4 regions of the Acetivibrio cellulolyticus CD2 genome follow, and region 2 is predicted to be linked to each of the others. Evidence: riboswitches for the same ligand, from Rfam matches in the RefSeq annotation. Region 2 holds a riboswitch; each other region holds the start of a gene.
The links. A riboswitch is a leader RNA that binds a small molecule or an ion and turns the genes downstream of it on or off. The one in region 2 is predicted to bind cobalamin.

Region 1 (6,897 bases), on a different contig from region 2:
TTTAATGTATATGGTACATGCAATAAAGAGCAGGAAGTATTAATCACTATATTTTTCTTTTCTACATATTGTGAAAGGTCATTTAACGTCTTCAGGGATTTTAAGTAGCTATTTTTCCATATGTTTTTGCCATTTACAATACCTGCAAATAAAACTGTATCCTTTGAAAATCCATTATCCCTGACCAAATCGAGAGAATTGCTGCCTTCTACAAAATCCAGTCCGATACCATCAAATGGCAAAGAGATGATTTCACGGTAACAATCCCTGACATCCCCGAAGTATGTTTGAATTAACACCTTAAGGTCATGCTTATGCTTTAATAATTCAGTATAGATAGCTGTAAATGTCTCTACATCTGCTACATTTAAATCAGTGACTAAAATTGGCTCATCGATTTGAATCCATTCTGCACCTAATTCATTCAGCCTTGTGATAATTTCACAGTAAGCCGTAACTGTATCTGCTACAAAATCCTTAAGCTTTTTCTTTCCTTTGTAATCTGCCAATTTAAGAAAGGTAAAGGGCCCAATAATTACAGGCTTTGTTTTAATACCAGCATCAAGGGCCTCACTGTAATATGCAAAAATGTCCTCCCCATTGAGCTTGATTTGAGTATCATCATCAATTGCAGGAACAATATAGTGATAATTTGTGTTAAACCACTTTTTCATTGGAAGTGCCTTTACGTCGCCCTTTTCTCCTTGATACCCTCTGGCCATTGCAAAATATGTATTCAGGCTGTCAAGCTCCAGTGCTTTGTAGCTTTCTGGAATTGCATTTAATGAAGCCGCCATATCCAGCATTCCATCATAAAAAGAAAAGTCATTGGAGGGGATAAAATCAAGTCCACTGTCAGCTAATGCAGCCCATTGCTCACGCCTTATTTTCCAAGCATCTTCCTTAAGCTTTTCTAAGAACACAGCTCCTTTAAAATAACCCTCTATACTAAATTTCAGCTCACGCTGTTTGCCTATTCGCGGATAACCAATAATTGAACTTCTCATTTCATCATATCCTTTCATAATTATTAAAAACAATTATATCAAAGGATATATCCTATAGAGTAACTCCAAAATACTATAGCCCATTATAGGAAAAATCTATAGCAAACGTCAGTAAATACCTTGAATCGCTTTGTAAAGTGCCTCAATGTATTTTGTGGCAAGCTGGCTTAATGCCACGTTACTGTGTGAAATCCAGCCTATTGTAATACGATCGTCAATATCTAAAGGTACAGCAATGATATCCGTTCCGTTCAAGTCTGAGCTTATAACTCCAGTTGAAATAGTATAGCCGTTTAATCCGATCAGCAAGTTGAAAAGTGTCGCCCTATCACTCACCCTTATGCTTTTCTTATGGGAAAGTGTGCTTAAAATCTCTTCTGAGAAATAGAAGGAATTATATTCACCTTGTTCAAAGGACAAATACGGGTATTCTTCCAAATCCCCAAGTGTAACTTTTTTGCGGCTAGAAAGCGGATTACTTGTGCTTATAAAAACATGTGGTTTTGCAATAAACAGCTCTGTAAATTTTAGTTTGTTTTCTTTAAACAGTTTATTTAAAACCTTTGAATTGAAATCATTGATGTATAAAATCCCTATTTCACTTCGGAGGTTTTTAACATCCTCAATAATTTCATATGTTTTTGTCTCCCTTAGATTGAATTCATACTCATCAATACTGTATTCTTTAATCAAGTCTACAAACGCATTTACCGCAAAGGCATAATGTTGAGTCGATACAGAAAAGTGCTGAGGTGATGGCTTTGCGTTAAAGTATCTCTTTTCTAGCAATTCTGTCTGTTCAATAACCTGTCTTGCATAGCCTAAGAACTCAACTCCATCAGCAGTAACACTTATCCCTCTGTTGGTACGTTCAAAAACAACAATGTTCAGTTCCTCTTCAAGCTCTCTGATTGCATTGGAGAGACTGGGCTGAGTAATAAATAGTTTTTTTGCGGCAATGTTTATCGAACCCCATTTAGCAATTTCTATTGCATATTTCAACTGCTGTAACGTCATTTATGTACACCTCATTTGTACAATTTAGGCTTTACTCTAATAATAAACACCTATTTTTTTAATACTCCGGCTGCAATTGCACAATAGGTGCTGCTTCACAAACATTTCCAGAGTAGTACATTGCATCAGTCAAATCAATTGATTGCTTAACATCAATTATCCTTTGATTGTATGATCCTCTATGTTTTAACTCCAGACTCTTTTTGTCTATATCAAATCTGCCATCCACAAGAATATCTGTATTAGTAAGGAGTTTCCTCCAGCCCTCTACTGACTCCATATTTTTCAGTATATACTCAAATGTATATCCTGTATAAGTCATAACACTATACCCTTGCTCTTTAGCCCTTATTGCCAGCTCTCCGAAACCTTCTGCCTGTTCGAACGGATCACCTCCACTTAGGGTGATACCATCAATAAGAGGATTTTGCTTCATTTGCTGTATCAAATCTTCAATTTCTACAAGAATGCCCCCATTAAAAGAATGAGTTTCGGGATTATGACAACCAGGGCAGTTGTGTTTACAACCTTGTGCAAACACAACATACCTTATTCCTGGTCCATCAACAATGGATTCCTTTACTATTCCGGCAATTCTGATTTTTCCAACCATATTTTCTCCTCGCTTACTAAGGAATAACGAAAAACATTTTATATTGATATCACCAGAATATCAAATTTTTTCGTTATTCAGAGTAGTAACTTATTTCTTAGCTATTGTTATGATAATTCATTTTGTCAAGAATGCTTTACACGGTCCCTTACCTCGGCTTTTTTCGCATCATTAAAGCGTTCTAAGGTTCCTACAAGGTAACCGGTAATCCTTCTTATCCTCTCAAATTTTTCGTCGCCTTCTACCCTTCCACATGATGGGCATTCATCACCGATAATTCCTGTGTATCCGCAAAGTGGGTCACGGTCTACAGGGTGATTGATTGCACCAAAACCAATACCTGACTCTTTCATACAACGAACCACCTTCTCAAACGCCTCTAAGTTTTGTAACGGATCTCCATCCATCTCAACGTATGTAATGTGACCTGCATTTGTAAGCTCATGGTACGGTGCTTCAAGACGTATTTTATCAAACATACCAATTTCATAATACACAGGTATGTGAAAACTGTTTGTATAATACTCCTTGTCAGTAATACCTTCAATTTCTCCGAAAATTTCCTTGTCCATTTTAATAAAACGACCTGAAAGGCCTTCTGCCGGAGTTGCAAGAAGCGTAAAATTCATCATATATTTCTGACTTGCTTCATCCATACGTTTTCTCATATGCGTTATTATCTCAAGCCCAAGTGACTGGGCCTCTTTTGATTCTCCATGATGCTTGCCGCATAGAGCTTTAAGGCACTCCGCAAGCCCAATAAAGCCCATTGACAAGGTGCCGTGTTTTAGAACCTCTCTTACTTCATCTTCTGGCCCTAGCTGGTCTGAGTCTATCCATATCCCCTGTCCCATAAGAAACGGGAAGTTCTTAACCTTTTTTTGTGCCTGTATTTCAAATCTTTCGAGAAGCTGGTTAATTACAAGGTCAATTTTGCTATCAAGTTCCATAAGGAAATCACTTTTACTTCCTTTAGCCTTTAGTGCTATTCTTGGCAGATTAATTGTAGTAAAACTTAAATTGCCTCTCCCATTTATAATTTCCCTTGAAGGATCATATACATTTCCCATAACACGTGTACGGCAACCCATATAGGCTATCTCTGTTTCTGGATGCCCAGGTTTGTAATATTTCAGGTTGAAAGGTGCGTCAATAAAGGAGAAATTGGGAAAAAGCCTTTTAGCACTGACCCTACATGCTAATTTAAATAAATCGTAGTTAGGCTCGCCTGGATTGTAATTTATGCCTTCTTTGACCTTAAATATGTGAATAGGAAAAATAGGTGTCTCTCCATTTCCAAGTCCTGCTTCTGTTGCCAACAGCAGATTTTTAATCACCAGCCTACCTTCGGGGGATGTATCCATACCATAGTTAATTGAGCTGAAGGGTATCTGTGCTCCTGCCCTGCTGTGCATGGTATTGAGGTTATGCACAAAAGCCTCCATCGCTTGGTATGTACTCCTGTCAGTCTCTATTTCGGCACTCTCGACAGCAAAGGAATGTGCCTTTTTAATTATATCCTCATCTTTGACCAGCTCGGCCAGCAATTCAGCTTCATACTCACTATATTTCTCAAGATTGCTTATCGAAGGAACCATACCATGCCTTTCCTTGATAGTTTCACATATGGTTCTCACCTTTTTAGCAGCATCATCAATGTTTGCAAGAAGTCTAAGTGCTTTCGCAAGGTTTTGCCTGTAAAGCTTAATGTATGTTTTTGATACTCCAGGGGCCATATTGTAATCAAAATTCGGTATGCTTTGGCCTCCATGCTGGTCATTCTGGTTTGACTGTATTGCTATGCAGGCAAGGGCAGAATAACTCTGAATGTCGTTTGGCTCCCTCAAATACCCATGCCCAGTACAAAATCCATTTTGAAACAGCTTATCTATATCAATCTGGCAGCAGGTTGTGGTCAACGTCAAAAAGTCCATGTCATGAATATGTATATCTCCCTCTTTATGTGCCAAAGAATGCTCGGGCTTGAGCACATACATTTCATAAAACTGCTTTGCACCCTCAGAACCGTACTTAAGCATCGTTCCCATGGCAGTATCTCCGTCTATGTTTGCATTTTCACGCTTCATATCATTATCTTTTGCTTCCTTGAAGGTTAAGTCCTCATAAATCTTCATAAGGCGGGTATTCATTTCGCGGACACGAGTCCTATCTGCCCTATATAGGATAAACGCCTTTGCAGTACGGACGTGGCCAGTATCTATCAGAACTTTCTCAACTGAATCCTGGATTTCCTCCACAGAAGGAACCTTTTTATCCATTTCCTTTTCAATAGAATCAACAACTTTTTCTGCTAGCGAGAGTGCAGATTCATAATCATGTCCTCCTGTGGCACTTGCAGCTTTGAATATAGCATTGGCAATCTTCTCAATATTAAATGGCACTTCTCTTCCATCGCGTTTTTTTATTTTTGTTATCATATATACCCATCCTTCTTTCTAATCTACGTTTAATGTTTTTGCCTCTTTCATTTTCTTCGAAAGAGCTGAATATTAAAGCCTCCAGACAAAGTGTCAAGAGGCTATCGATACATAATTTATTTTTAGCTTCTTACCCCCCTATCGTCCGTAGAGTTGCAGTGCATAATACAGGCAGGTCTTCTGACTCTGGTTCATAGAATTTCCACTCCTTCCCGGATAACTCCAGTGGACTCTGTGAAAATTCTCCCCATTACAGCGGCGGGACCGTACAGGATTTTCACCTGTTTCTCTTTTAAGCCGTACTTTATGTACAGCACCAGTATCACTTCAATATTTTGTTGTTTAAATATTATCATATACAATATATTGTGTCAATTTGCAATTTAAAATATCTAATTCCTCATTATTCTATCTGTGGTAATTATTTAGTGCCCATATATTTTCTAAGCTTCTTTAAAATACTTTCTTTTCTACTATTTATCGTCATCACCGGAATACCGATCTCTCTTGAAAATTGGCGTTGACTTTTGCCCATATAAAATAAGTTGATTATTAACCCTATTTCCTCCTTATTAAGAAGCTCCAGGCTTTTTCTCAGTTTTTCTATCATTACCTTTGTAACTACAGAATCACATACATTTTCTCTAGTGCTGTCTTTAAGCAGCTCTTCTCCTAAAACATCTTCATAAACATTATCAAACTGCGAATATAAGAACTTTCCGTGTGCTAAATCCCGTTCTTCTAAATATCGCTCTCTCCTTTGCATTTTGTAGTACTCTTTATAGATTTCCTCCGACACTTCTTCTACAATTTGGCCTACTCTTAAATAAAACTTCTTTTCATTATCCATCTTAAAACCTCCAAAATTTTGTCTCGATAGCTGATAAACAAAACTTGGAAATCACGGATAATGGTTGTTGTATGGCTCCCATCTTTTCATATTGCCGACTCCTGATTTCAGGCATAAAAAAAGACCGGAAGTGAAATCAATCGCATCCAGCCTCATTTGCCACATATTTACTTTGAATTAATGCATAAAAAAATCCCCAAACCCTTATAGAATTTGAGGATAGTTGATACTGTTCAATTTATAACACAATCCACCAGCATAGCCAGTATATCAGCTTGTATATTTGAAATCAGTAGGAATAGGCTCGGGGCATAGTTGGGATTTAGTCGGGGTTTGAGGATTGATAGAAAAAGCTTGGAATACCTTCAACTTCTTGACCATCAATTATTCCTTTCATTGCTGGAATGGTATAGCCCCATAAACAAATTGCAAAAAGGTCAATAGCTTCTCTTTTTTTATCATAATAAGTGCTCCGCTCCATATGTAATAGTTCCAACATTTCTTGCTCCGAATACTTAATAACAGTCATGTACTGTTTAACCAGTATTTCATGATACAGTTTGCCATTATCAGGATACTGAAATATTTTACTCATTGCAGAATCTATTATTGATATCAGCCAATGTGTTTCAAAAAAAGAGTATACCTTTTGATTAAACTTATCCCTTTCAATTTCAGGTGCAAAATTTTCAAGATACTCCAATGCCTGTTCTAAATTTTTGCTATAGTAGCATGCAGCATTTTCAGATACTTGATTAAACCGATTTTGAGTAGACCAAACAACAGGACGATATATTTCTAAAAGTAATTTTGTTTTATGTAAAACTGTCGACCGGTCAATATTTAAGTCGCTGTAAAAAAGTGTACATTGCCTCATTACTTTACTTTCTTTTCGCATAGTTTACCTCCATGAATTTACCTATTAACATTTGTTTTATTAAAATGATTTATTTTCTTCTTTTAAATCTTCAA
Region 2 (8,594 bases):
TTTGCTTAACATGTCTTAAATAATGCGTGGAATAAGGGTACAAGCCTTTTTCCGATTGCTGTTCTATAATTTTTCTTTTAATCTCCAAAGATGTCTTTCCTATATTTGCAATCTTCCATAGCCTTGCTTTAAACTCACTTTCTGACTTTGAAAGGTATCCGATTCTAGCAAGGTTTATTGTAAAGACTCCTACCGAACCTGTAAGCGGATTACTTCCAAACAAACCTCCGCCCCTTTTCCTCAGTTCAGTCGTATCAAGTCTCAGACGGCAGCACATTGAAACAGCATCTTCCGGAGAAAGATCCGAATTTACATAATTTGCAAAGTAAGGAATGCCGTATTTGCAAGTTATTTTCATAAATTCATCAACTACAGGATTGTTCCAGTCAAAACTTTTTGTGATATTAATAGTAGGAATCGGGAAAGTAAATACTCTGCCCTTTGAATCTCCCTCTAACATTACATCACAAAATGCCCTGTTGAAAATGTCCATTTCCTTCTGAAAATCCTTGTAACTTTCATCCATGTAACTTCCTCCAATTATAACCGGTTCATCTTTGAGTGTGGATGGCACAGTTATATCAAAGGTCAAATTGGAAAAAGGACACTGAAACCCTACTCTTGTAGGAACATTTATATTAAATATAAATTCTTGAAGGCACTGTCTTACCTGATCATAGGTCATATTATCATAACGTATAAATGGCGCACAATACGTATCAATGCTGGACCATGCTTGAGCCCCGGCTGTTTCACCCTGTGTAGTGAAAGTCGAGTTTACGATTTGGCCTAAAAACGACCTTAGATGCTTGGCCGGTTTGCTCTCTACTTTTCCTTCAACCCCGCCGAATCCATCAAGTAAAAGCTGTCTTAAGTCCCACCCGGCACAATACGGACCGAAAAAGCCCAGATCATGAATATGGCAGTCACCATTTTCGTGTGCTTCCCGGACTTCAGAAGGGTATATCTCATGCAGCCAGTACTTTTTGGTAAAGGTCTCTCTTACATAGTTATTAAGGCCATTGACACTTTTCTGGGTATTGGCATTCTCTTTTATATTCCAATCCCTGTCTCCAAGATAGTCCGAAAACATATCTATTGTTGCTCCTACAAGAGCATTAAGATCCCTGGCACTTTTTCTCTTTTCCCTGTATAATATAAAAGCCTTCGCTGTTTTAGCATGACCGTTTTCTATTAAAACCTTCTCAACAGTATCCTGTATTTCTTCTACTGTTGGTGTCGTATCTTTATATGTAAGCTCAGCCAAATCCATAACCTGCCTGCAAATGCCTTCCGCTTTAGTAAAATCGTCTCCTCCACATGCTGATGCAGCCTTGAAAATTGCCCATGTAATTTTCTCCGGCTGAAATTTTTCTTCTCTTCCGTTCCTTTTAATAATTGTTTTAATCATTAGAACATCTCCTATTTTTATTTTTCTGGTGTAGCTGGGACAATTTATATTAAACACAATGAAATCAAGTGTACTAAATGATACTGGTTTCACAAAAATACGCTTTTATCCCCAAAATAGATAATAAGATATGAAAACTTGAAAAGCCTTGATTAAGGCCAATTTGAAAATCGAATCCATACACCCCCTATCATCCGTAGAGTTAAAGGCGTGGTACAAAGGCAGGTCTTCTGACTTAGAATCATCGGTGTTTCATCCCTTCCCAGTTAATGTTGCTCAACCAGTGGTATCAATGAAACAACTCCTCATTACAGCGGCGGGACCGCACAGGAATCTCACCTGCTTCCCTTTTCAACCAAATGTTTTTGGTCACCTATGTTTTAACTATATTTTGTTATAGCTAATTTTACCACACACAATATATAGTGTCAACGTTTGAAATTATTTTTTGAAAAATTATATTTTTTATTCAAGGAATTTGCGAAACAAATGTCCTAAAATCGATAGGGGCTAAATGCCCCATAGATTTTTATTCATTGAAGAAAGCAAGAATTATTCCAAAATCAAAAAGCAAGGAGTAAAATATTGAACGCACAATTTCTGATGTAAACTTTTTGTGCGTTCAATATAGAAAAAATATGTCTTTACCAAGAATTCAACAGAATTATTTATTGCATTCCAAAAGTTTATTGGCAAGCTTTACAGCACTATAAGCATCTTCCGAATAGCCGTCCGCCCCTATTTCTTTCGCAAAGCTGTCGGTTACAACAGCTCCACCCACCATAAACTTTGTACTTAAGCCTTCTTTTTTAGCCAGTTCTATTACTGTTTTCATCTCCATCATTGTTGTAGTCATCAGAGCTGATAACCCGATTATACGTACATTTTTCTCTTTTGCAGCACTTATTATGTCTTCAGCTGTAACGTCCTTTCCAAGGTCATAAACTTCAAATCCATAGTTCTTTAACATCAACCCTACAATGTTCTTACCAATGTCGTGTATATCACCCTTAACAGTTGCAATAACAATTCCGGCTTTAGCATTTTCTCCATTGCAGTCTTTCTTAAGCATAGGCTCAATATATCCGAAAGCTTCCTTCATAGTCTCAGCACTTTGAATAAGCTGTGGTAAAAAATATTCCTTTTTGTCATAGAGGTCACCAACATGAGTGATAGCCGGAATCAAGCAACTATCTACCACATATGAAGGTTCTAGTCCTTCTTTTAGTCCTGCTTCTATATAAGCTCTTACATTTTCCCTGTCTCCTCTTACAACAGCCTCGTAAATCTTCTGATTTGAGCTTTGTTCTGCCTTTTTTACAGCTTCAGCAGGTTTGGTTTGAGAACTTTTGCCGAAATACTCAATATATCTTAAGCTGTTTTTGTCTTTTGCCGTAAGAACGTCTCCCGCCATTTTGATACTCATAAGAATATCACTTGAAGGGTTCATTATAGCCATTGTTAGTCCTCTTCCCATCGCCATAGCAAGAAAAGCACTGTTTACCCAGTTCCTTTCCGGTAAGCCAAATGATACATTTGAAAGGCCTAAAATAGTACCGCATCCGAAAGTGTTCGTACACCAATCTATTACCTTTAAAGTCTCAATGGCAGCCTTCTGATCCGAAGAAACCGTCATAACGAGACCATCCACTACTATATCGTTCTTTCCATATCCATACTTCGAAGCTATATCATATACCCTGTTAATAACCTCATATCTTTCCTCGGCAGTTGCAGGTACTCCTTCATCACTTAACGGAAGAAGGATAAACATAGCTCCATACTTTGCAGCTACAGGCAATAGCTTTTCCAATTTTGCTTTTTCAGCAGATATCGAATTGATCAAAGCCCTGCCGGGATATATTCTAAGAGCAGCTTCAAGTACTTCCGGCGAAGATGAATCAAGGCACAGCGGGGCATCAACCATAGGCACAAGAAGCTCGACTATTTTAACCATTGTCTCCCTCTCGTCTATCGCTGGCATCCCAACATTGACATCAAGTACATTTGCACCTTTTTCCAACTGCTCTACTGCAAACCTCCTGACCTCAGAGGTTTTTCCATCCCTTAGCTCTTCCTGAAGCTTCTTCTTGCCGGTAGGATTAATTCTTTCACCTACCACAACAGTTGGCTCACCAAATCCTGTAAAAACTGTTCTTCTTGCAGATGTAACCGCACTTATTTTTTCTGCTATAATTTCAATAGGCTTTGCACCATTTATGTTTTTACGTATCTGCTCAATATACAAAGGCGAAGTGCCACAGCATCCACCAAGAAGGTTAACTCCGCTATTAAGAAACTCTTCTACATATGTCCCGTATTCTTCCGGCCCCATATCAAAAACAGTTTTACCATCAATCAGCTTTGGCAGTCCGGCATTTGGTTTTGCCAACAATGGAACCTTTGCATAGGGCTTCATTGCTTTAATGATCTTAATCATGTCTTTAGGACCGGTTGAGCAATTGCAGCCTACAGCATCAGCGCCAAGACTTTGCAAAGTTATTAATGCAGTTATTGGGTCCGTACCTGTCAGCGTCTGTCCGTTTTCATCAAACGTCATACTTACACATACGGGCAGATCGCAGCTTTCCTTAACTGCCAGAAGCGCAGCTCTCGCCTCCTGTATATCCATCATAGTCTCAATGACAAAGAAATCCACTCCACCTTCTAAAAGGCCTTTAACCTGTTCCTTGTATGCTTCAACACACTCCTCAAAAGGCATATCTCCAAAAGGTCTGACAAAACGTCCTGTTGGAGCAAGGTCTCCTACAACAAAACCGTTATCTCCAACAGCTTCCCTGGCCAGTCTTGCCAGCTTTGTATTTATCTCTACAGTCTGGTCACCCAGCCCGAACTCTGCAAGTTTTATTCTATTGCCCCCAAAAGTGCATGTATATACAGCATTAGATCCTGCTTTTATATAATCCCTTTGCACGTTTACAATAACCTCAGGGTTTTCAATTGCCCATTTTTCAGGACATGTTCCTTTAGGCATTCCCCTCTTTTGAAGTTCAGTTCCCGTAGCTCCATCAAGAACCATTATATTCTCTTTTAAATAATCTAAAAATTGTATCTTATTCATCAGAATCAATCCCTTCTATTCCAGCTATTGCAATTACAGATTTTTCAGGTAGCAGCATATATCTTTCAGTAATATTAAGTCCAAGCTTCTCCAGACCTAAAGTGTCAAAAATCTTTTTTTGATTTATTAACGGAAGATCTCCATATCCCGGGCTGTACCTTGTCCTGGTAAGGCTTTTTCCTTCTCTTCTTATCAATTTATTTATGAAGTCAACCATCCAGTTAAGCGCCGCATCCGCAGTCTGTGATGCTACAGAATCCAGGATAACGCCAAGCGAAGCATCTCCGCTTTCAACTTCAAAATGTATTTTATCTGTGATCTCCTTACCAACAGTAGAGGCCATCAAAACAACCTCAATACTTTTATTTAAAAGTTTTGCCAGACTAGCGCTTTCAAAAACCACGCCATTTTCCAGCTTCACATATTTCTCGCTTTTTTCGATAATCTCATATCTTCCGAAAACACCCTTGGTATTGCAGAGTAAAATACCTGACTTTATAATCTCATTTAGCTTTTCTTTATATTCATCACTAAAAACTGTAGTGGTCTTCTGATAACCAAGCCTTGTAAGAATCATACTCTCATTTGGTTTTGACGGAATATACTCAAAATACTTGATTTTATTGCTTTCATTCATTATTATGTATCTCCCGTATTTTACTATGTAGTAACTATTATATATTAATATGTCAAAAAATCAATCCACTTAAAATATAACTTCTGATTTTTGGAATAGCCTATCTGACGAATTTTGTGAAGCAAATGACGAAAATATTATTTTCTGTTTAAATATTTTCTGTATATTTTTTGTTGATTTAAAGAAAATAACTATGGTGCTTGAGAATTTGAAAAGTACTACGATCTGATAAGGAGGAGATTATCTATGAACCAATTAAACCAACAGGAACTTCAAAATTTGAGACACCTTATAGGGTCTCATGAAACATCAGCTAAAAAACTGGACACTTATGCTCAACAAGCCACAGATCCGCAGATAAAGCAGATGTTTCAAAAATCCGCACAAGATGCAAGAAACACTAAACAACAATTATTGTCATTCTTAAGCTAAGGAGGAATTAAATATGCAAGAAAAAGAAATGGTGAATGACCTATTATCACAGATTAACAGCAGCGTTACAGGGTATGCAAACGTAATTACTCAAACCCAAAATCCACAGCTCCGTCAAGCTATACAGCAGATCAGAAATAACTGCGAAACATTCCAGTATGACTTATTTAAATTGGCGGAACAAAAAGGTTTTTACCAACCTGCACAACCAGCAAATCCAAATGATATAACACAGGTTAAAAACCAATTCAGTGGAACAATGTAGTACTTATTGAAATGGAAAAAGGCTGAAAAGTATTTAATATCACTTTTCAGCCTTTTGCTTTTTACTTCCTACCACATACCTGCTCCCATAAGAAGTTGATCATATAATTCGCGAATTTCTTCATAAACTTCACTGGCTTCGCTTTCATCCGCCTCATATTCTTCCAGAAAATCTGTCAATTCGTCCATGTCATTTATCCTTAAATCCATACCTTGATCCTCTAGAAGTCTATTAATTTCAATGAATATATCCTTTTCACCCAATAAAATCACCTCCTTTTCTAATCGGGAAGTTGTCTTTTATAAGCTTCATTCGATACTCTATCCATATCATCTACAATTCCCTGCCTGTCTATTTCATTGGTATAAAACTCTTCATAATCATGGTAGCCGCCCATATCCTGTGGTGTATCCGAAGACCCATATTTAACAAGATCAAAAAATTGATCAAGGCCTTCAAATTCATCATCTTCTCTTTTATTGAGGTACTTTCTTCCAAGTGGTGCATCCCATATCAATTCCTCTACCGGCCTCTGTCTGTCCAAATTTTCCATGGTTACCGCCTTGCTCGTCTCACACCCTATACATAATCTTGTATAGGGCAGCGCTTCAAGTCTTTCCCTGTCAATTTCCTTTCCGCAAAAAGCACATTTTCCATAAGTTCCATCATATATTCTTCCTAAAGCATCATGTATATCCTTTAATAAATGTTCCTCATGAACTTTAAGCGCGTTGTTTATTTCTGCTTCAAAGAGAGCTGTTCCAAGTTCCGCGGGATGATTATCATAGCTTGACAGTTCGTCAGGTTCATCCCCCTCCTGCTCTCCAATTCCATGTTCTTTCATTGAGTTTATCGTACCTTCAACGTCCTTGCCTTGAGTCATAAGCATTTTTTTAAAAAATTCCATTTGCATGTTATCCATCTCTAGTATCCTCCTTAAGCATAATTATTTATACACAATCAAGTTATAAAATTTCAAAATAATGCTTAAATTAATTGAAACTAAAAATATTTATAATATAATTAAGGAAAGTGAAAAATATTATTTCCACTTTTTCAAAGTGACTATTTGGTATCAAATAATACTAAAGAAAAAACAACAGTGGAAGTTATAATCTTCACATCATTATCTTTATACAAAACATCAATTTTTATAGGAGGTTTATCATGGAATACAATGTCGATATAGGAGTTTTTGGCGGTTCGGGCTTTTATTCTTTTTTGGAAAACGTAGAAGAAGTTGAAATTGATACACCTTATGGAAAACCCAGTGACAAATTTGCAATTGCAACCTTTGAAGGAAAGAAAATAGCATTTTTGCCACGCCACGGCAAAAAACATCATCTTCCACCCCATATGATACCATACAGAGCAAATATTTATGCTATGAAACAACTGGGGGTAAAAAAGATTTTAGCACCTACAGCTTCAGGAAGCCTTCAGGCTGAAATAAAGCCAGGAGACTTTGTTGTGTGCGATCAATTTGTAGACAGAACGTCTGGCCGTAAGGATACATTTTTTGACGGTCCTGAGACAAAGCATCCAAGTCCGGCTCACCCATATTGCCCTGAACTCAGAAAATTGGCCATTCAAGCCGGAAAAGACCTCGGAATAACAATACATGAAAAAGGAACAGTAGTAGTAATACAGGGTCCTAGATTCTCTACAGTAGCCGAAAGCCGTTGGTTTAATAAGATGGGCTGGGAAGTTATAAACATGACACAGTATCCCGAATGTTATTTAGCTAGAGAAATGGGTATCTGTTATGCAAACATATCTTTAATAACTGATTATGATGCGGGTCTGGAAGGTCGTGACGACATTGCTCCGGTTACCGAGGAAGAGGTATTAAAGGTATTTGCAGACAACAATGAAAGAATTAAAAAGCTTCTATTTGAAGTGATTAAGAGAATTGATCCATCCAACATCAACTGCAAATGCTGTAAATAAGGAGTTAGGAGAAAAAGTATGAAAACTTTGGAATTTTGTAACGGAGTGTTAAAGCTTGTCGACCAGACAAAGCTGCCTACAGAACATAAAATAGTTGAGCTTTCAACATATGAAGAGATAGCTGATGCAATTAAAACCATGATAGTAAGGGGTGCTCCAGCTATTGGTGTTACTGCTGCATATGGAATAGTTGTCGCAGCCAATTCAATAAATATCAGCTCAACCGAACAATTTTTTACCGAACTGAAAAAAGCTTGTGATTTAATTAAAAGCACTCGTCCAACAGCAGTAAACCTGTTTTGGGCCGTTGACAGGGTATATAACAAGGCTGTTTTCAATATGGACAAGCCTATTGACCAAATAATAAAAATTATTGAAGCTGAAGCATGCCTTATGGAAAAGGAAGACATCGATTCGAATAGAGCAATAGGCAAATTCGGAAATGAATTGATAAAAGAGAATTTCACCATACTTACACACTGCAATGCGGGAGCATTGGCTACATGCGATCACGGCACTGCACTCGGAGTGATACGTTCTGCTCATGAAGCAGGCAAAAACATAAATGTCTTCGCTGATGAGACAAGACCATATCTCCAGGGCTCAAGGCTGACTGTATGGGAGCTTATGGAGGACAATATACCTGTTACACTCATATGTGACAACATGGCAGGCCATTTCATGAAAGAAGGTTTAATTGACTGCGTAATAGTTGGTGCAGACAGAATAGCGTTAAATGGGGATACGGCAAACAAAATCGGAACATATTCTGTGGCAGTTCTTGCGAAAGAAAATAATATTCCTTTCTATGTCGCGG
Region 3 (8,594 bases), on a different contig from region 2:
ACAGGGATATTTCCAAAGAAGAGGCCAGTGAGCTTGCTGTCAGGATATCTGTTCAATTTGCAAAAGAGATTGAACCTTTTGTGGATGGTTATTATATTATGACTCCGTTTAAAAGAATTGATATTGTAACAAAAATTATCGGCACATTATTAAGGAAGGGCTGAAATTACTTCGGATTTTTCCACATGGTTGTTCGTTTCGCTAACGCTTGACTGCTCGCCTATGCAACCTAGGCCTGTTTGGGTCAAATAAGGCTTTAAGTGAAATTATAGGTGAAGTCATGTTTTCAGCAGTCCTAAACAACGGAAAGACAACTTAAGTAGGCTTCAAACCTTGATTAATTTGTAAGAACAAGCCATGAAATGGTGCCGTAAGGAGCGGCTATATTTATGGCTTTTATTTTTAAATAGCGAGTCTGGATACGAGGATTTGGGCTATTTTGGTTCCTGCATAATGTGTACTCCAAACTGTTGTCAATACTTATTAGGTAAAGTAAAATATAGAATAATTATATGTTGTAGAAGGAATGAAAAAATGAGTAACAAAATAGCAAGGATTATAAGTGGAAGTATTGCCGAAGAATTGGAGATAGAAACCGGAGATATATTAGTTAGCATAAACGGTACGGAAATCAGAGATATAATAGATTATAAGTTTCTTTTGGCAGATGACTATCTGGAAGTTGAGATAGAAAAGAAAAATGGTGAGCTTTGGACTCTTGAAGTTGAAAAAGAATATGAAGAGGATCTGGGAATAGAATTTGAAAAAGAGATTATGGACGAGGCTCGGAGTTGTCGTAATAATTGCCTTTTCTGTTTTATTGACCAGCTTCCGAAGGGAATGCGTAAAAGCCTGTATTTTAAGGATGATGATTCAAGATTATCTTTTCTTCAAGGGAATTTTGTGACCTTAACGAATATGACTGACGAGGATATTGACAGGATTATCAGGTATAGAATCTGTCCTATAAATATTTCAGTGCATACAACCAATCCTGACCTTAGAATAAAGATGCTAAAAAACAGATTTGCGGGAGATGTATATACAAGACTTCAAAAATTGGCGGCTGCAGGCATTATGATGAACTGTCAAATTGTATTGTGCCCCGGCTACAATAATGGAGAAGAATTGATTAAAACAGTCAATGACTTATATAAGCTGTATCCTTCTGTTGAAAATGTCGCAGCAGTGCCGGTCGGGGTTACCAGACATAGAAAAAATTTAAATGAAATAACCTTATATAATGCTAAAAGTGCTAAAGATGAAATTGATAACGTTAGCGAATTTCAGCAAAAAGCTATAAAGGAGATTGGAACTCCATTCATTAGGCTGGCTGATGAATTTTATGTGATGTCAGGAACTGAAATTCCGGATACTCAATTCTATGGAGAATTTGAACAGATAGAAGACGGGATAGGTATGATCAGATTTTTTAGAGACAGTATCAGTAAAAGTCTAAAATCTCTTAAACTGGAAGGTAAAGGTTCGTTTACTTTGATTACAGGTGTTTCAGCATATAATGAAATACTGTGGGCTGCAAAAGCCATTGAAGAAAGAAATGACAAGGTTAAGATCAGGGTTCATAAAATTATAAATTATTTTTTTGGTGAAACAATTACTGTAGCTGGTTTGCTGACTGGACAGGATATTATGAAACAAATTCAAGTTGATAGTGTTTTAGATTATATAATAATGCCAAGGAATATGTTTAAAGCCGGAGAAAATATAATGCTGGATGACGTTACTACCGATGACCTCGAAAAGCATTTTGGGAAAAAGATATTAATATGTGATTGTACAGGTGAAGATTTAATAGAGCTTATTAATGATCATATTTAATCAGGAGACAGGGAATTACTCCTAATATACTATGCGTTTAATAATAAAATAAATTAAATTAAATTATAAAGGTGTCGGTGATGGAGTTGCATTGAAATCTAAAACCGATATTTATTTGCTAAAAATGGAGTGAAAAATTATGATAGATAAAGAACGTGTGAAAAAAGCTATTACAGAAATTCTTATTGCTATTGGAGAAAACCCGGACAGAGAAGGACTTGTAGAAACACCGGAACGTGTTGCAAATATGTATACAGAAATTTTTGCAGGGCTTTATAATGACCCTAAACAACTGGTAAAAATATTTCATGAGGATAACCATGAAGAAATGGTAATGATAAGAGATATACCATTATATTCTGTTTGTGAACATCATCTTTTACCTTTTGTAGGGGTTGCCCATGTGGCTTATATACCTAGGAATGGTAAGGTCATAGGAATTAGCAAGCTTGCAAGAATTGTAGATATTGTTGCAAAAAAACCGCAACTTCAGGAAAGGATTACAAGAGAAGTTGCTGATATTCTTATGGATACGCTTACTCCACTGGGAGTTGCTGTTGTAGTTGAAGCAGAACATCTATGTATGACAATGAGGGGGATAAAGAAGCCAGGATCTAAAACTATTACATCAGCTCTAAGAGGAAATATAAAAACTGATGCAAGAACCAGATCAGAGTTAATGGCACTTATAAATGGAAAGTAATATCTTTGTGAATCAAAGTTCTCTAATGTAAGATAAAGCTTAAAAATATATTGATAAAACTGAGCCTCTAGTATATTATATAAGTTGGTTGAAAACTAAATATATAAAACAGGTGCCTATACAGTTCTAAATAGGTGAAAAGGAAAGTCGGGTAAAGCCCGCGCGGTCACGCCGCTGTAAAAGTGGAGTTCTCCATTTATGCCACTGGGAAACTGGGAAGGTTTGGAGAATGATGATGCTTGAGCCAGAAGACCTGCCTGTTTTGTTACACCAATTACTCTACGAGCGATAGGGGGTGCTGTGTATGCTTACACTGAATTATTTGTATATACATGACCTCTTGACTATTTAAGTTGAGAGGTTTTTTAATTTGTATAAGAACATAATTATTTGTTAAGAATTAATCAGAATGAAGAGTAAAAATGTTAACATGAATATTGCTAAAAATCAAATACTATTTTAAGTGTTCTCCTAGGCGTATGGCCTTGGAGAAAGGATAGGGGAATCGGGTGCAAATCCCGAACGGAACCGCCGCTGTAAGCACTTAAGCGTATGCTCGTCGATGAAAGTCGGTCACTGGGAAACTGGGAAGGCAGAGCATATGCTGCAGGAGAAATATTCCTATAAGTGTAAGTCAGAAGACCTGCTTGAATTTGACTTACCCACTGATCGGTGGAGGGACTGAATTTTTACAGAAATACGGCTGTAACAATATATAATTGTTATGGCCGTTTTTATATTTTATCCAAATGACTTGAGGAAGGGGGGAATTCGAGAGGTGGAAAAATGGATTGTCTTATGTACTATGATACTTCTGCCCGTAATTATATATGAGGTGAAGCATCGGGACAGGCACAGGCATGTCGGCAGTGCACATGAACACCGGCACGGTATCAGACATAAACACGGAGCGTTGATTTCCATTGATTATTTCGCTTATTCCTCTAAAATCAGACAATGGAATGCCACATTAAAGGTCATTCTATCAATATTGACAATTATTTTGTGCATACTACTGAACAATGTTTATGTTTCAATTGTTGTGATTTTTTCAATGGCCTATCTGGTCATTAAGGTTGGTGGACTTGGGTTCCATGATTATTTGTCAATACTGACTGTACCACTGGCATTTATTCTGCTCAGCATTCTGGCCATTGTTGTTGATTTTTCTGGTCAGCCTGTGGGTGAATACCGCTTGTATTTCGGATTGGGTTATCTATATACCACGAAGGCAATGCTTAAGGGCGGTGTTTTTCTGATGCTTAAGATCATTGCGGCAATTAGTGCTCTGCAGTTGATGATTTTGACAACCCCATCCTCTGAAATTATTTCTGTAATGAGGAAAACACGTTTGCCAAATGATTTTATTGATCTGATGAATATGATATACCGGTATATTTTTATTTTGCTGGATGTATTCGCCAGGATGAAAAACGCAGCAGAATCCCGTTTGGGATATCGTGATTTTAGAACCTCTTGTTATACGTTTGGCAACGGCGCGAGCAATATGCTCGTCTTATCGTTGAAAAAGGCAGATGCTTATTATGACGCGATGGAGGCCAGATGCTATGATGGAGAGTTGAGGTTCCTTGAGGAAGATAAAAAAGCGGAAATCAAGCTGATTATTTTGGCGACGGTATATATAATGTATTTGCTTCTGCTGTGGTACCTGACAAGATAAACGGAGGACTTTTATGAAGAATACAGTTTTAAAAGTGGAGAATCTCCACTATGTATATGGGAATGGAAAGGCCGCACTGGAAGGTGTCAGCGTTGAAATATACGAAGGTGAGAAAATTGCCGTCATCGGGGCTAATGGTTCAGGAAAATCTACATTTTTCCTGAATATTAACGGTGTCTATGCCCCAACGCACGGAAACATCATTTTTAGGGGGATTCCCGTCAGCAAAAAGAATTTGAACGAGCTGCGTAAAAACGTCGGAATAGTCTTTCAAGATGCGGACAACCAGATTATTGCTTCAACGGTCCGGGCGGAAGTGAGCTTCGGTCCGATGAATTTAAAGCTTCCGAAGGAGGTAGTGATAAATCAGGTAAACAAAGCACTGGCCTATATGAACCTCTCGGGGTTCGAGGATCGACCGCCGCACTATTTGAGCGGAGGGGAAAAGAAACGTGTAAGTATTGCCGATATTGTGGCGATGGAACCAGAGGTGATGATTTTTGACGAACCGACATCATCACTGGACCCCATGAACGCCATGATGCTGGAGGAAGTTTTGCAAAAGTTGGGGGGTGAGGATAAGACCGTAATGATTTCCACCCATGATGTGGATTTCACTTATAGGTGGGCTGAACGCGTTCTTGTTTTCTGTAGCGGGAAAATCATTGCCGACGGAACGCCGCTTGAGATATTTTGTAATTCGGAGATTTTAAAACAGGCAAATTTGAAAAAGCCAGTCATGCTGGATGTCTATGATATGCTTGTGAGAAAAAAGATTCTACCAGACACGCAGGCATATCCAAAAAAAACGCAGGAATTAAAAGATGTATTGGACAATAACTATTTGATTTCAGATGATTTGAGCTAAAATTACAAACAAGGAGGATTATATGAAAAATAATAAAAAGATTATGATTACTATTTCTGTTGCCATTGCAATTATTTTTGGGATCATACCAACCGGTAGTGCAATGCACATCATGGAGGGCTACTTACCTCCAAAGTTCTGTATTATGTGGGGTGTTTTATCTATCCCGTTTTTGGTAGCGGGTTGGTTTTCCATTAAGAAAACCTTAACAGAACATCGTAAATCAATTACGATTCTTGCCATGGCCGGAGCATTTGTTTTTGTTATTTCGTCTCTAAAGATTCCATCTGTAACGGGAAGCTGTTCACATATGACAGGAACGGGGTTAGGTGCAATCTTATTCGGTGCAAGTGCTACCAGTATCTTAGGGCTTATTGTGCTGATCTTTCAGGCTATCCTACTCGCACATGGAGGTCTCACAAGCCTTGGTGCCAATACGTTTTCCATGGGCATAGCGGGTCCGCTTGTTTCGCTCGGTATCTACAAGCTGTGCAAAGCACTGAAGGTCAACAAATTTGTTGGGGTTTTCCTCGCAGCGTTTATCGGTGATCTATTCACCTACTGTGTCACCAGCGTTCAGCTGGCACTCGCCTATCCGTCAGCTCAGGGTGGCGTCGCTGCTTCAGTGGTTAAATTCCTGACGGTTTTTGCACCGACACAGTTGCCTCTTGCTATCGTTGAAGGCATTTTGACTGTTCTTATCATAATGGGTCTTGAAACGTACGCAAAGTCAGAGTTAACAGATATTGGATTTGCAAAGGAGGCGTGAGAAAATGAAAAATAAGAGAAGCACAGTTATTATTTTATTAGTCATTGTAATATTGATTGCACTGGTGCCGTTATTCACCTTAAAGGGTGCACAGTTTGGCGGATCTGACTCCGCAGGCAGCGATATGGTCAACCAGATTACAGGTGGTGAATATAAGCCTTGGTTTACGCCTCTTATGGAAACATGGATCGGAGGAGAGCTGCCGAGCGAAATGGAAAGCTTCTTCTTCTGTGTCCAAACAGGAATTGGCGTTGGTATAATCGCTTTCTTGATGGGAAGATTTGTAGAAAGAAAAAAGAAGGAAGATGAGAATACAGCAAGATAAAGATTTTATGCTGCTTTGTTGGGAGAGAGTATGAGCATATCACAAAAGGATATAAAAGACAAAAGTGTTGACAGCGAAAAACAAAGAGAATATATGGTTAAGTCAGGGAAAAAACTACGGTTGGGATATACTACCGGAAGTTGTGCTGCTGCGGCTGCAAAGGCTAGTGCTATTATGTTGCTGGAAAAGCGTGAAGTCAAACAAGTCAAATTGCTACTTCCGAATGGGGGAGAGCTTGACCTGGAAATTGGAGATATTGTAATCAATGACAAAGCCGCAAGTTGTTGTGTTATAAAGGATGCTGGAGATGACCCTGACATAACTGATGGGATTAAAATATATGCAAAAGTAAGAAAAACCCAAAGCAACATAATTATTGATGGAGGGGTTGGTGTCGGTAAAGTAACTGGGGCAGGCTTACCATGCAAAGTAGGTGAAGCAGCCATCAACCCCGGGCCTAAAAAAATGATAGCAACGGCTCTTTTAGAAGTTGCTCAACTGTATGGATATGAAGGTGGTTTTGAAGTAGAAATATTTGTACCACAAGGACAGGAAATAGCAAAGAAAACCTTTAACGAAAGACTTGGAATTATGGGCGGAATTTCAATTTTGGGAACTACGGGTATTGTAGAGCCCATGAGCGAAAGCTCCTTGATTGAAACAATCAAACTTGAATTGGGAATAAAGAAGCAAAACGGGCAAAAGGTGTCGTTTGTTGCACCGGGCAATTATGGACTTGATTTTGCCAGAGAACATTTGGGAATTGATATAAACAGTGCTGTCAAATGCTCCAATTATATAGGCGAGGCCTTAGATCATGCACTTTATCTGGGATTTGAAAAGCTTCTGTTGGTTGGGCACATAGGCAAGCTTGTTAAAATTGCAGCAGGGGTCATGAATACCCATTCAAAAATTGCTGACTGCCGCAATGAAATATTTGCAGCTCACTGTGCTTTGATGGGTGCAAATAGGGAAACCGTTGAAAAAGTTATGAATGCAAAGACAACTAATGAGATACATGATATTTTAACGCTTCAGAGTTTGTCTCAAAAAGTATATGAAAGCATATTAAAAAAGATTATATTTCATTTAAATTATCGTGTCATGAACAAAATGCAAATAGAGGTAGTTGTATTTTCTAATGAGATTGGTGTACTTATGCAGACGGATAATGCGGCAATATTGATTAATGAGTTAAAGGAGACAAAGCTTTGAAAGGAATACTTTATGGAGTAGGAGTTGGGCCGGGAGATAAAAAATTACTCACAATACTGGCGGTAGAGACTTTAAAGAATGCTGATATGATTGTGGTCCCTGACACAGGAGGGGAAAAAACTGCTTTAAATATTGTGAGTGAATACATTGAAGGCAAGAAGCTAATGTATTGCAGTATGCCGATGACAAGAGATGCAGCAAGTTTACAGGAGAGTCATAGAAACAGTGCTGAATTGATTTGTGCCCAACTGGATAAAGGTTTGAATCTGGCTTTTATTACATTGGGTGACCCTACAATCTATTCGACATATATCTACGTACACAGGCTGGTGATTGAGAAAGGTTATCAAGCAAGAATTATAAATGGAATCCCGTCCTTTTGTGCAGCAGCTGCAAAGCTGGGAATTTCACTGTGTGACGGAAAGGAGGCACTTCACATTATTCCTGCTTCTTATGAGGGTGTGGACAAGCTTCTTGCTTTAGATGGAAACAAGGTGCTTATGAAAAGCGGGAAAAGCATTTTAAATATTAAGGATAAGTTAAAAAAACATAATCTGCTCAGCAATGCCAAAATGGTGGAATGCTGCTATATGGAAAACGAGAAAATTTATGATGATCTTGAGAACTTGAATGAGAATAGCAGTTATTTTTCGATAATTGTAGTTAAAGGAGATTAAACATGGTTTATTTTATTGGTGCAGGGCCTGGGGCTGTTGATTTGATTACTGTGAGGGGATGCGAGCTTTTAAAGAAGGCGGATGTTGTTATATATGCAGGTTCCCTGGTAAACCCTGAGTTGCTTTCTTATACAAAAACTGGCTGCAAGATTTATAACAGTGCTTCCATGACGTTGGAAGAGGTTGTAGAAGTTATTGTTAAATTTGATGCCCAGGATAAGATAGTTGTAAGGCTACACACAGGTGATCCAAGTATTTACGGAGCAATCAGAGAGCAGATGGATCTGTTGGATAAAAATAATATTGAGTATTGTGTAGTCCCTGGTGTTAGCTCATTTTGCGGAGCTGCATCAGTATTAAATGCCGAATATACTTTGCCGGATATAAGCCAGACGGTGGTACTTTCAAGGATGGAAGGCAGAACACCTGTGCCACCGGACGAGGATATTGTCAAGCTTGCTTCTCATAAAGCATCCATGGTGTTGTTTTTAACCTCATCCATGATTGAACCGTTAAG
Region 4 (8,594 bases), on a different contig from region 2:
TGATTTCATGTAATAAGGGGGATTTGAATGAACTCAAAAAAATGGTTTTTGTATTTTTTATTTGGAGCTATAGCAGCATTATTAATTGCTTGTTCGATAAATTTTTTCATAGATCCTTTTGGTGTTTTTGGAGATCCCGTTTTAAAATGGTATGGGTATAATATTACTAATAATCCTAGGACTGGAAAGATTGCATATATTGATGAGCACCATAATGAATATAATTCTTATATAATTGGAAGCTCAAAAACTAGTTCAATATCACCGGAACTGCTAAATAAATACTACAAGGATGCAAAGTTTTATAATATGTTTATGTATGGTGCAGATCTTGCACATGTTGAAAAAACATTAAAATACTTAATAGATCATTATGAGGTAAAAAATATAGTTCTAAATTTAGGAATAAGTGAATTGGAAAAGTACAATAATGAAACTACTGATGAAAAAGAGGAATTGCATGCAGAAGTTTCGGGAAAGCCATTGATGAATTTTTATTTAAAGTACTTAACTCTAAATCCTAGCTATAGTTTTGAAAAAATACAAGCTTATATATCAAGAGATTTAATGGATAAGCCCAATAAATATGATGTTTTTTTGCCTCAGACAGGTGTTTATAACAAGACGAAAAGGGATACTGAAAATATCCCAAATATTAATGACTATATAAGTCAAATTGGAAGCAACTCTTTCAGAAATTATGATAAATTTCAGACCAGTAAGGCAGATAAATGCTTGGAATCAATTCAAAGGATTAGTGACTATTGTAAAGCAAAAGATATTAATTTAAAAGTGATAAGCTCTCCTAACTATGATTCAGAGCTTCATGCATTTAACCTCGAAAAAGTAAAGGATTACTGGATTAGACTGAGTAGAATAACTGATTTTTGGAATTTCTCTGGCTATAATGAAATTAGTAAGGATCCCCGCTATTTCTATGATTCTGTTCACTTCAGAAATCTAGCAGGTCAGATGATGCTGGGTAAAATCTTTAATGATAAAGATATTTATTATCCTGAAAACTTTGGAGTTTATATGACAAAGGACAATGCTAATGAATTGTGCAACAAAATCCTAACACCCAATAATGGCTTTACAAGCTGTTTATTATCTGAAAAAAATACTGAAACGGTTAAGGTTCCTATTCTTATGTATCATCACATTGTAAAGGATAATGAGTCTAAAAACTCAGCAACTGTTTCTATTTCAAAATTTAGAAATGACATGGAGGAAATAAAAAGAGCAGGATATACAGCTATATTTGTCAAAGATTTGATATCATACGTTGATGGAGTTGCAAAATTACCGGAAAAGCCTATTGCAATAACTTTTGATGATGGTTATAAAAGTAACTATGACTATGCTTTTCCTATTCTTAAGGAACTAAATATGAAAGCAACAATAAGCATTATTGGTTGGTCAGTTGGGAGAGACAAGAGAATAAATTCCAATGAACCTATTTTACCACATTTTAATTACCAGGAAGCCCTTGAAATGTTACAATCCGGTGTGATAGATATTCAAAGCCACAGCTATAATTTGCATGAGAGTACCGATAAGTATCCTCGAAGAGGTAGTGATATAATATCTAATGAAACTACTAAAGATTACTGCAATGTTCTTGTGAAGGATAATGAAATGGAAGTAAAAAGTATGGAAGAAAATTTAAAAATAAGTCCAACAGTTTTTACTTATCCATATGGCTTGTCCAACATTTTATCAGAGCAGATTTATAAAGATTTAGGCTATAGAGCCACTGTGGTTATTGGCAATAAAGTAAGCAAAATTCAAAAGGGCAATCCTTATACTCTTTATGGTTTAAATCGCATAGATGTCTCTGAAGACATTTCCGGTGAAAAGCTGGTTGAAATGATTGCTAAAGAGAGTGATAAATAATTTTTTTAATAAATTTAGATGATTTACTTTATTTTTGAATATCGGAACTAGCTCTTGCATTTTGAAATAATCTGTATTTTTTGGATTGAATTATTGTTTATAAAATGTTATGCTTATGAAAGTTGAATATGATGATAATTGGTTTCGGTTTGATAGCCGAATTAAAAGGGAAACAGGTGAAAGTCCTGTACGGTCCCGCCGCTGTAAAGGGGAGATGCTGGAAAAGATGCCACTGGGAAACTGGGAAGGCTTCAGTATCGTTGAACCTAAGTCAGAAGACCTGCCTATTTCATTGCACAAATTTCTCTACGAGCGATAGGGGGTGCTGGCGTGTTGCTATTTAAATTAGTATATCCATAACCTCTTGATCTTTGGTCAGGAGGTTTAATTTTTGTGTTGAAAGGAAAAATGAAAAATGAAAAAAATATTATTGTTATTAACAGCTGCTGTTTTGGCATTTAGCTTTATATCATGCAGCAAAAACCCAAATACTCCAGATAGAAATGTAACTGAGCCGGAAAGTAATGTTGCCAACGCTTCCGGTACTTTGCCGACAAAGGATCCGGCAGGAAACGATATAGTAGTTCCGAAGAATGTAAATAGAATTATTTCGATGGCACCGGCCATCACTGAAACAATTGTAGAACTTGGACTAGGTGATAAAATAATCGCTATAGATAAAAATGCAAAAGGTATCAGTGGGTTGAAAGAGGGAATTTCTGAATTTGATATGATGGCACCGGATCTGGAAAAAATGATGAGCTTAAAACCAGATATGGTTTTGACTTCCGGAATGAGTGAGGTTGATAGTACAAAAGAACCGTTCAAGGCATTAAAGGATGCAGGTTTGTGTGTTGTAGTAATTCCTACGAGCAATTCAATTGAGGCAATCAAATCGGATATAAAGTTCATCGCAGATGCGACTGGAACTTCTGCAAAAGGTAAGGAAATAATTGAAAACATGGAAATGGAAATAGCTAACATAGCACAAGTGGGTAAGAGCATTGATAATAAAAAGACTGTTTATTTTGAAATAGCAGCCGATCCAAATATGTACAGCTTTGGTTCGGAAGTTTTCTTAAATGAGATTATAGAACTTGTTGGAGCAAAAAATGTATTTGCAGATCAGAAAAGCTGGATAAGTGTGAGCAACGAAGCTGTTGTTTCTAAAAACCCGGATATTATTCTGACGAATGTAAATTATATGAAGGAACCAGTTAAAGAAATTAAGGCAAGAAAAGGATGGGAAAACATGAAGGCATTGAAGAACGGAGATGTTTATTACATTGACAATTCTGCAAGTTCGCTGCCAAATCAAAATATCGTAAAGGCTATGAAGGAAATTGCAAAGGCAATATATCCCGACAAATATTAAGAATATGAAATTAAAGATAATTTTAGCATTAGTAGTAAGTATTATTATTTGCATATTGGGTGTTGCCATAGGCAGCGCTATGATTCCATTTTATGAAATTCTTGCGGTAATTACAAATAAGGTGTTAGGTGCAAGTGGGGCTGTTAATATCGATAAAATCACAGCATCTATTATTTGGGATATACGTATTCCAAGAGTGCTGATGGCATTTGGGGTAGGTGCAGCTTTGGCGGTCAGTGGTGCTATAATGCAATCAACACTAAAAAATCCACTTGCTTCATCATACACGCTGGGTGTTTCATCAGGTGCTGCCCTTGGTGCAGGTATTGTCATGATAACAGGCATTACGATTCCTATGCTTGGGCTTTTCACTCTTCCGACAGTTGGGCTGATTTGCGGCTTGCTGACCGTTTTAGGTGCTATGGGATTTGCTGCTGGTGTGGATAGAAATATGGAAACGAATACTATTATTCTTACAGGAATGGTGTTTACACTATTTGTAAATGCAATGCTTACAATAATATCTTCGCTGAACAGGGAAGATGCCCAGAGACTTATAATGTGGCAATTTGGCAGTTTCTCACAGAAAGATTGGAGATATGTGATTTTATTTTTGCCGGTTGCCATAGTGCTGATAATTGTGACAATGTTTTTTGTAAGGGAATTGGATATTTTGACTTTCGGTGAAGAGCATGCAAAAGCTGCAGGGGTTGAAACTACTAAAGTGAAATGGATTCTGCTCGTGTTGGTGTCGGCATTGACTGGCTGTGCAGTTTCTTTTACAGGCATAATCGGATTTATAGATCTTGTAGCTCCCCATATTGTCAGGAAATTATTCGGTTCGAGTCATCGGGTTGTTATTCCGCTTTCGGCACTATTTGGAGGTACATTTATGGTATGTGCCGACCTTATAGCGAGAACAATAATTTCTCCATCGGAGCTCCCGGTTGGTGCGGTAACAGCGCTAATTGGTGCACCATTTTTTGCATACATATATTTTTCGGGGAGAAAGAGGAGATAAAATGTGTTAAAGCTTGAAAATGTCAGATGTGGATATGAGGAAACTGAAGTTCTAAAGGGAGTATCTTTCGACGTGAGAGAAGGTGAAAAAATTTGCATAATTGGCCCTAATGGCTGTGGCAAAACTACACTTCTTAAGGCTATTGCAGGTCTCATTAAAAGTGAAGGCAAAATTTTTCTGTCCGGTATTCCTCTAAACAAAATGAAAAGATCACAAATTGCTTCAAAGATAGCTATTTTAAGGCAGAACGAGGCAATATATTTCTCATATACAGTATTTGAGACTGTTATGCTGGGGAGGTATCTCCATATGAAAGGGGGAATATTTGGAGGGCCAACAAAAACTGACAGTGATTTTGTACTTGATTGTCTTGAAAAAGTCGGAGTTATAGACTTAAAAGACAGGCAAATAGATACTCTATCAGGTGGACAACTTCAGAGAGTATTCCTTGCAAAAGCTTTAGCTCAGGAACCTAGCTTGATTTTACTGGACGAACCGACAAATCATCTTGATTTGAAGTTTCAGATTGAGCTTGTAGAATATTTGAAGCAGTGGGCAAAAAAGGACGGTCATTCGGTAATTGGCGTACTTCATGATATAAACCTTGCAATGCATTTTGCAGATAAGATATTGCTGCTCGCTGACGGGAAGGGTGCACTATATGGAGATGCGCATATGTTTACAGATGGGAGATTGTTAGAAGAAATTTATCATATGGATATAAAAAGTTATATGCAAGAATCATTAAAAATGTGGGGGACCAGATGAGCAAAAATACAAGTAAATTTGTTGCGTCATTTAGTGGCGGAAAAGATAGCATGCTTGCTATATGGAGGGCTATAAAACAGGGAATGGTACCCTTAGAGTTAATTACGACTTATAATATAGATGCCAAAGTTTCGTGGTTTCACGGGGTACCAGATGAATTGCTTATGAAAATTCGGGATTCTATTGGGATTCCAATAAATCTTGTTAGGACTTCAGGGGATGAATATGCCGCTAATTTCGAAAATGCGCTAAAAAAAGCAAAAGAATGCGGTGCTGAAGTTTGTGTATTTGGTGATATAGACCTTGAGGTACATCGTACATGGTGCACAGACAGGTGTGATGCTGCTGGGATAGAAGCTTATTTTCCGCTTTGGAATGAGAGCAGGGAAAGTCTTGTATACGAGTTTATTGATAGCGGTTTTAAAGCTATAATAAAAGTAGTTGATAACAAAAAACTATCCCCAGAGTTTATAGGTAGTTTGTTGACAAGGGAGACAGTTAATAAAATAAAAGAATCAGGTGCAGATATGTGTGGTGAAAACGGAGAATACCATACATTTGTATATGATGGCCCTTTGTTCAAAGAGCCTGTAAATTATAAAATAAATGATGCGATGATTTTTGAAAACTATACATTATTAGACATCAATATTTAAATTTCCAGCAGAATTTTTATTTAATTACTTTAAAGCAAAGGGTTCTAAAGTTGAATGGGGCTAAACGCCCCGGGAACTTTAATTTTAATAATTTTGAATTTCCAAAAAAATATAATTGACTTGTTTAAGTAATTAGTGCTATAATAGGACTTGCCTGTTAGGTGATAAATTTATGGGCGCTTAGCTCAGCTGGGGGAGCACCTGCCTTACAAGCAGGGGGTCATAGGTTCGAGCCCTATAGTGCCCACCATAAATTTAAATAAAACAGCTCTTGCGATAAGTAAGAGCTGTTTTATTTTATTCCGGAATATGACTGTATAAGCCATTAATACCTAAGAGAATACCTGGTAAAAAGCTGGGCAAATTTTCTTAACAAAAAGTGTTGACATGAATAAATTCTGCTGTTATACTATCAAAGTGTCAGGGCGAAACAAACAGAACCTGAACGATATATAGTAAAAATGCTGGTGTAGCTCAGCAGGTAGAGCAATTGACTTGTAATCAATAGGTCGGGGGTTCGATTCCGTCCACCAGCTCCAACATAAATGGCATTGAGAGATTACTCAATGCCATTTATGTTTTTTTGTTTCACCCATAGAATATATATTGACGATAAAGAGATCAGAAAGCTAGCGACTAGTATAATCAGGCTGTATTGTTCTAATTGTTGGTTTATAGTTATTTCACTCAATATTACGTTAAGGGTATTAAATGATAAATGTATTATTATTGGAGCAAACAGGGATTTGGTAGCTACGAAAACAATACCCAGAACTACTCCCGTCACAAAGGCATAGGAGCTTTGCACAATATTAAAATGTATTACTCCAAACAAAACTGCCTGCACAATTATTGCTGCTGCAGCAGGCATAATTTTTCTGAGCTCATTCAAAATAAAACCTCTGAATATTATTTCTTCCATAATAGGAGCCAGTATACCAACGGCTAAAAAGGTAACATAGAAGTTTCCGCCCATTATATTTTCCATTAGATTATCATAGCTGCCAGGTATTTTATCTAAAGGATAGATTGAGTCTATGTATGATAGAACTAACATGATAAATACAGCTAAAGACAGCCCTGTAATTAAGCTTAATGCCGAATCAGTGGCACGTATTCTATTAAAACTGCAAATCTTTATAAAACTTTCCTTTGTAATTTTGGAAGCTAAGGTATATAATGGTAGTGAAACGAATATGGAAATTATCACAATTAAAGTTGTATTGCCAAGTACATCTTGCTGTACAGCCATTAAAGCATCATTTGTAATAGACAGATCTGCTGAATGGTTTGCGAAGAATTCAATTGTTTTTATTACTGTAAATATAATAGTTACAAGGATCTGGACTCCAAAATAGATTGATAAGTATAACAAAACCAGAGCAGATGATTTGAGATATTTATGCATGACAAATAACATCCTTTCAACTTTTAGGTAGTTTTTTATTAATTATATAAAATTATATAATTTAGTTCCAGTAAAATATTACATATATGTTTTACCATAATCTAATGTGGCTATACTTAGAATTGTCTTTTGTTTTAAAAAAGCTCGTGTAAGAGAAACTGTAGTAACCCCTTTATTTTAAAATTAGGATTTTTAATTTTACAAAATCAGTGAGGAAAAGGAGGATTTTTTTATTCCCTGCACGAATTATATTATATAGAGGTGGGAATAATGATAATTGATGCCAGTACAACCATTGCTTATAAATGCTCATCCTGTGGTACATTTGAGTTCGTTAATATTACACTTTTTGAATTATCATTTGGAAGAGAAGCAGCTTTTAATTGCCGCTGCAATGGGTCAATGCTGGTTATAAGCAAAGAAAACACCGATAGCTATAAAATTGCTATACCATGTATTGGGTGTGGGACGAGCCATGTTTACATTTTAGAGAGAAAAGACTTCATAAAACCGGACGTAAGTATATTCTATTGCCCAAAGACAGGTATACAGCAGTGCTTTATTGGGAGCGACAAGGATGTTAGAAAAAGAATTGACAATCTGGAAAAAGAATTTGACGAATTAATAAATATGTTGGGATATGACAGCTACTTTACAAATACTCAAGTTATGTTTGATTCGCTCAATTTAATACATGATATTGCGGAAAAAGGTAATTTATTTTGCGAATGTGGTAATGATGATATTGAATTATTATTGCTATCTGATAAAATTTATTTAAGGTGCAAAAAGTGCCCTGCCAGCAAAATATTATATGCCTCTACCAATGAACATTTAAGGGAAAACTTAAAAGTAAAACAGATATTATTATTGGATGAGGGTCTTGGTTTGGGAAATTTGCCTTTTGAGTCTCTTATTAGAAAAAAGTGATATTTTAATAATTCTGTGAAATCTAAATTATAATATATAATAGCTTTAAAATAACGATTTTGGGGAGCCTTAAACAGTTGAAAAGGGTTAATTCTGGAACTCACATCAATAATGAAATATTTATTTTTAAAAACTCCAATATAATCAATACATTGCACATTTTGAAGTTCATAAAAATTACTTAACTGTAAAAATTATGATTGACAAGTATTAGGGGTATTGATATAATAACTATTGTTTATGAGTTAATCTACGAATCTTCTCGAAGTATTAACCTTTCCTGTAATAAAGGTTTTACTGATTGTTATCTAAACGAATGAACTCCCAAATAGTGGAATTATATATAATCTATATTTTAAGGTGGTGCAACATGGAAGGTATTAATCTTATGGATAAAACGCTTGAGGATTTGCGCTATATAGCAAAGATGATGGGACTAAAAAATTTATCCAAATACAAAAAAAATGAACTTATCGAAATAATATATAAATCTGGCAACGGGGAAATAATTGGAGCTATGCCTGTAAGTGATCAGGATTC

Region 1: another riboswitch for cobalamin. It lies ahead of ACECE_RS0217450 (anaerobic ribonucleoside triphosphate reductase); the one in region 2 lies ahead of ACECE_RS0225890 (ribonucleoside triphosphate reductase).
Region 3: another riboswitch for cobalamin. It lies ahead of cbiQ (cobalt ECF transporter T component CbiQ); the one in region 2 lies ahead of ACECE_RS0225890 (ribonucleoside triphosphate reductase).
Region 4: another riboswitch for cobalamin. It lies ahead of ACECE_RS0211045 (ABC transporter substrate-binding protein); the one in region 2 lies ahead of ACECE_RS0225890 (ribonucleoside triphosphate reductase).

Annotation. Positions count from the first base shown of each region.
Region 1 is NZ_JH556658.1:367,231-374,127, reverse strand. Features, by position in the region: gene metE (5-methyltetrahydropteroyltriglutamate--homocysteine S-methyltransferase) at 1-1,007, opposite strand, end outside; gene ACECE_RS0217460 (LysR family transcriptional regulator) at 1,116-2,024, opposite strand; gene nrdG (anaerobic ribonucleoside-triphosphate reductase activating protein) at 2,083-2,637, opposite strand; gene ACECE_RS0217450 (anaerobic ribonucleoside triphosphate reductase) at 2,763-5,075, opposite strand; cobalamin riboswitch at 5,229-5,411, opposite strand; gene ACECE_RS0217445 (sigma-70 RNA polymerase sigma factor region 4 domain-containing protein) at 5,497-5,925, opposite strand; gene ACECE_RS0217440 (hypothetical protein) at 6,248-6,823, opposite strand.
Region 2 is NZ_JH556659.1:1,327,348-1,335,941, reverse strand. Features, by position in the region: gene ACECE_RS0225890 (ribonucleoside triphosphate reductase) at 1-1,411, opposite strand, end outside; cobalamin riboswitch at 1,615-1,803, opposite strand; gene ACECE_RS0225885 (homocysteine S-methyltransferase family protein) at 2,076-4,493, opposite strand; gene ACECE_RS0225880 (vitamin B12 dependent-methionine synthase activation domain-containing protein) at 4,486-5,130, opposite strand; gene ACECE_RS0225875 (hypothetical protein) at 5,377-5,562, shown strand; gene ACECE_RS0225870 (spore coat protein) at 5,576-5,827, shown strand; gene ACECE_RS0225865 (hypothetical protein) at 5,896-6,099, opposite strand; gene ACECE_RS0225860 (TraR/DksA C4-type zinc finger protein) at 6,108-6,749, opposite strand; gene ACECE_RS0225855 (S-methyl-5'-thioadenosine phosphorylase) at 6,995-7,777, shown strand; gene mtnA (S-methyl-5-thioribose-1-phosphate isomerase) at 7,796-8,594, shown strand, end outside.
Region 3 is NZ_JH556658.1:376,215-384,808, forward strand. Features, by position in the region: gene ACECE_RS0217470 (methylenetetrahydrofolate reductase) at 1-164, shown strand, start outside; gene ACECE_RS0217475 (DUF512 domain-containing protein) at 535-1,839, shown strand; gene folE (GTP cyclohydrolase I FolE) at 1,979-2,542, shown strand; cobalamin riboswitch at 2,636-2,817, shown strand; cobalamin riboswitch at 2,987-3,207, shown strand; gene cbiQ (cobalt ECF transporter T component CbiQ) at 3,321-4,223, shown strand; gene ACECE_RS0217490 (energy-coupling factor ABC transporter ATP-binding protein) at 4,237-5,091, shown strand; gene ACECE_RS0217495 (energy-coupling factor ABC transporter permease) at 5,114-5,860, shown strand; gene ACECE_RS0217500 (energy-coupling factor ABC transporter substrate-binding protein) at 5,865-6,185, shown strand; gene cbiD (cobalt-precorrin-5B (C(1))-methyltransferase CbiD) at 6,216-7,400, shown strand; gene cobI (precorrin-2 C(20)-methyltransferase) at 7,397-8,077, shown strand; gene cobM (precorrin-4 C(11)-methyltransferase) at 8,080-8,594, shown strand, end outside.
Region 4 is NZ_JH556653.1:2,050,585-2,059,178, reverse strand. Features, by position in the region: gene ACECE_RS0211055 (polysaccharide deacetylase family protein) at 28-1,896, shown strand; cobalamin riboswitch at 2,019-2,198, shown strand; gene ACECE_RS0211045 (ABC transporter substrate-binding protein) at 2,312-3,271, shown strand; gene ACECE_RS0211040 (FecCD family ABC transporter permease) at 3,276-4,292, shown strand; gene ACECE_RS0211035 (ABC transporter ATP-binding protein) at 4,296-5,060, shown strand; gene ACECE_RS0211030 (Dph6-related ATP pyrophosphatase) at 5,057-5,716, shown strand; tRNA gene ACECE_RS0211025 (tRNA-Val) at 5,891-5,966, shown strand; tRNA gene ACECE_RS0211020 (tRNA-Thr) at 6,180-6,255, shown strand; gene ACECE_RS32595 (CPBP family intramembrane glutamic endopeptidase) at 6,276-6,704, opposite strand; gene ACECE_RS32590 (hypothetical protein) at 6,754-7,074, shown strand; gene ACECE_RS0211010 (hypothetical protein) at 7,395-8,054, shown strand; gene rho (transcription termination factor Rho) at 8,425-8,594, shown strand, end outside.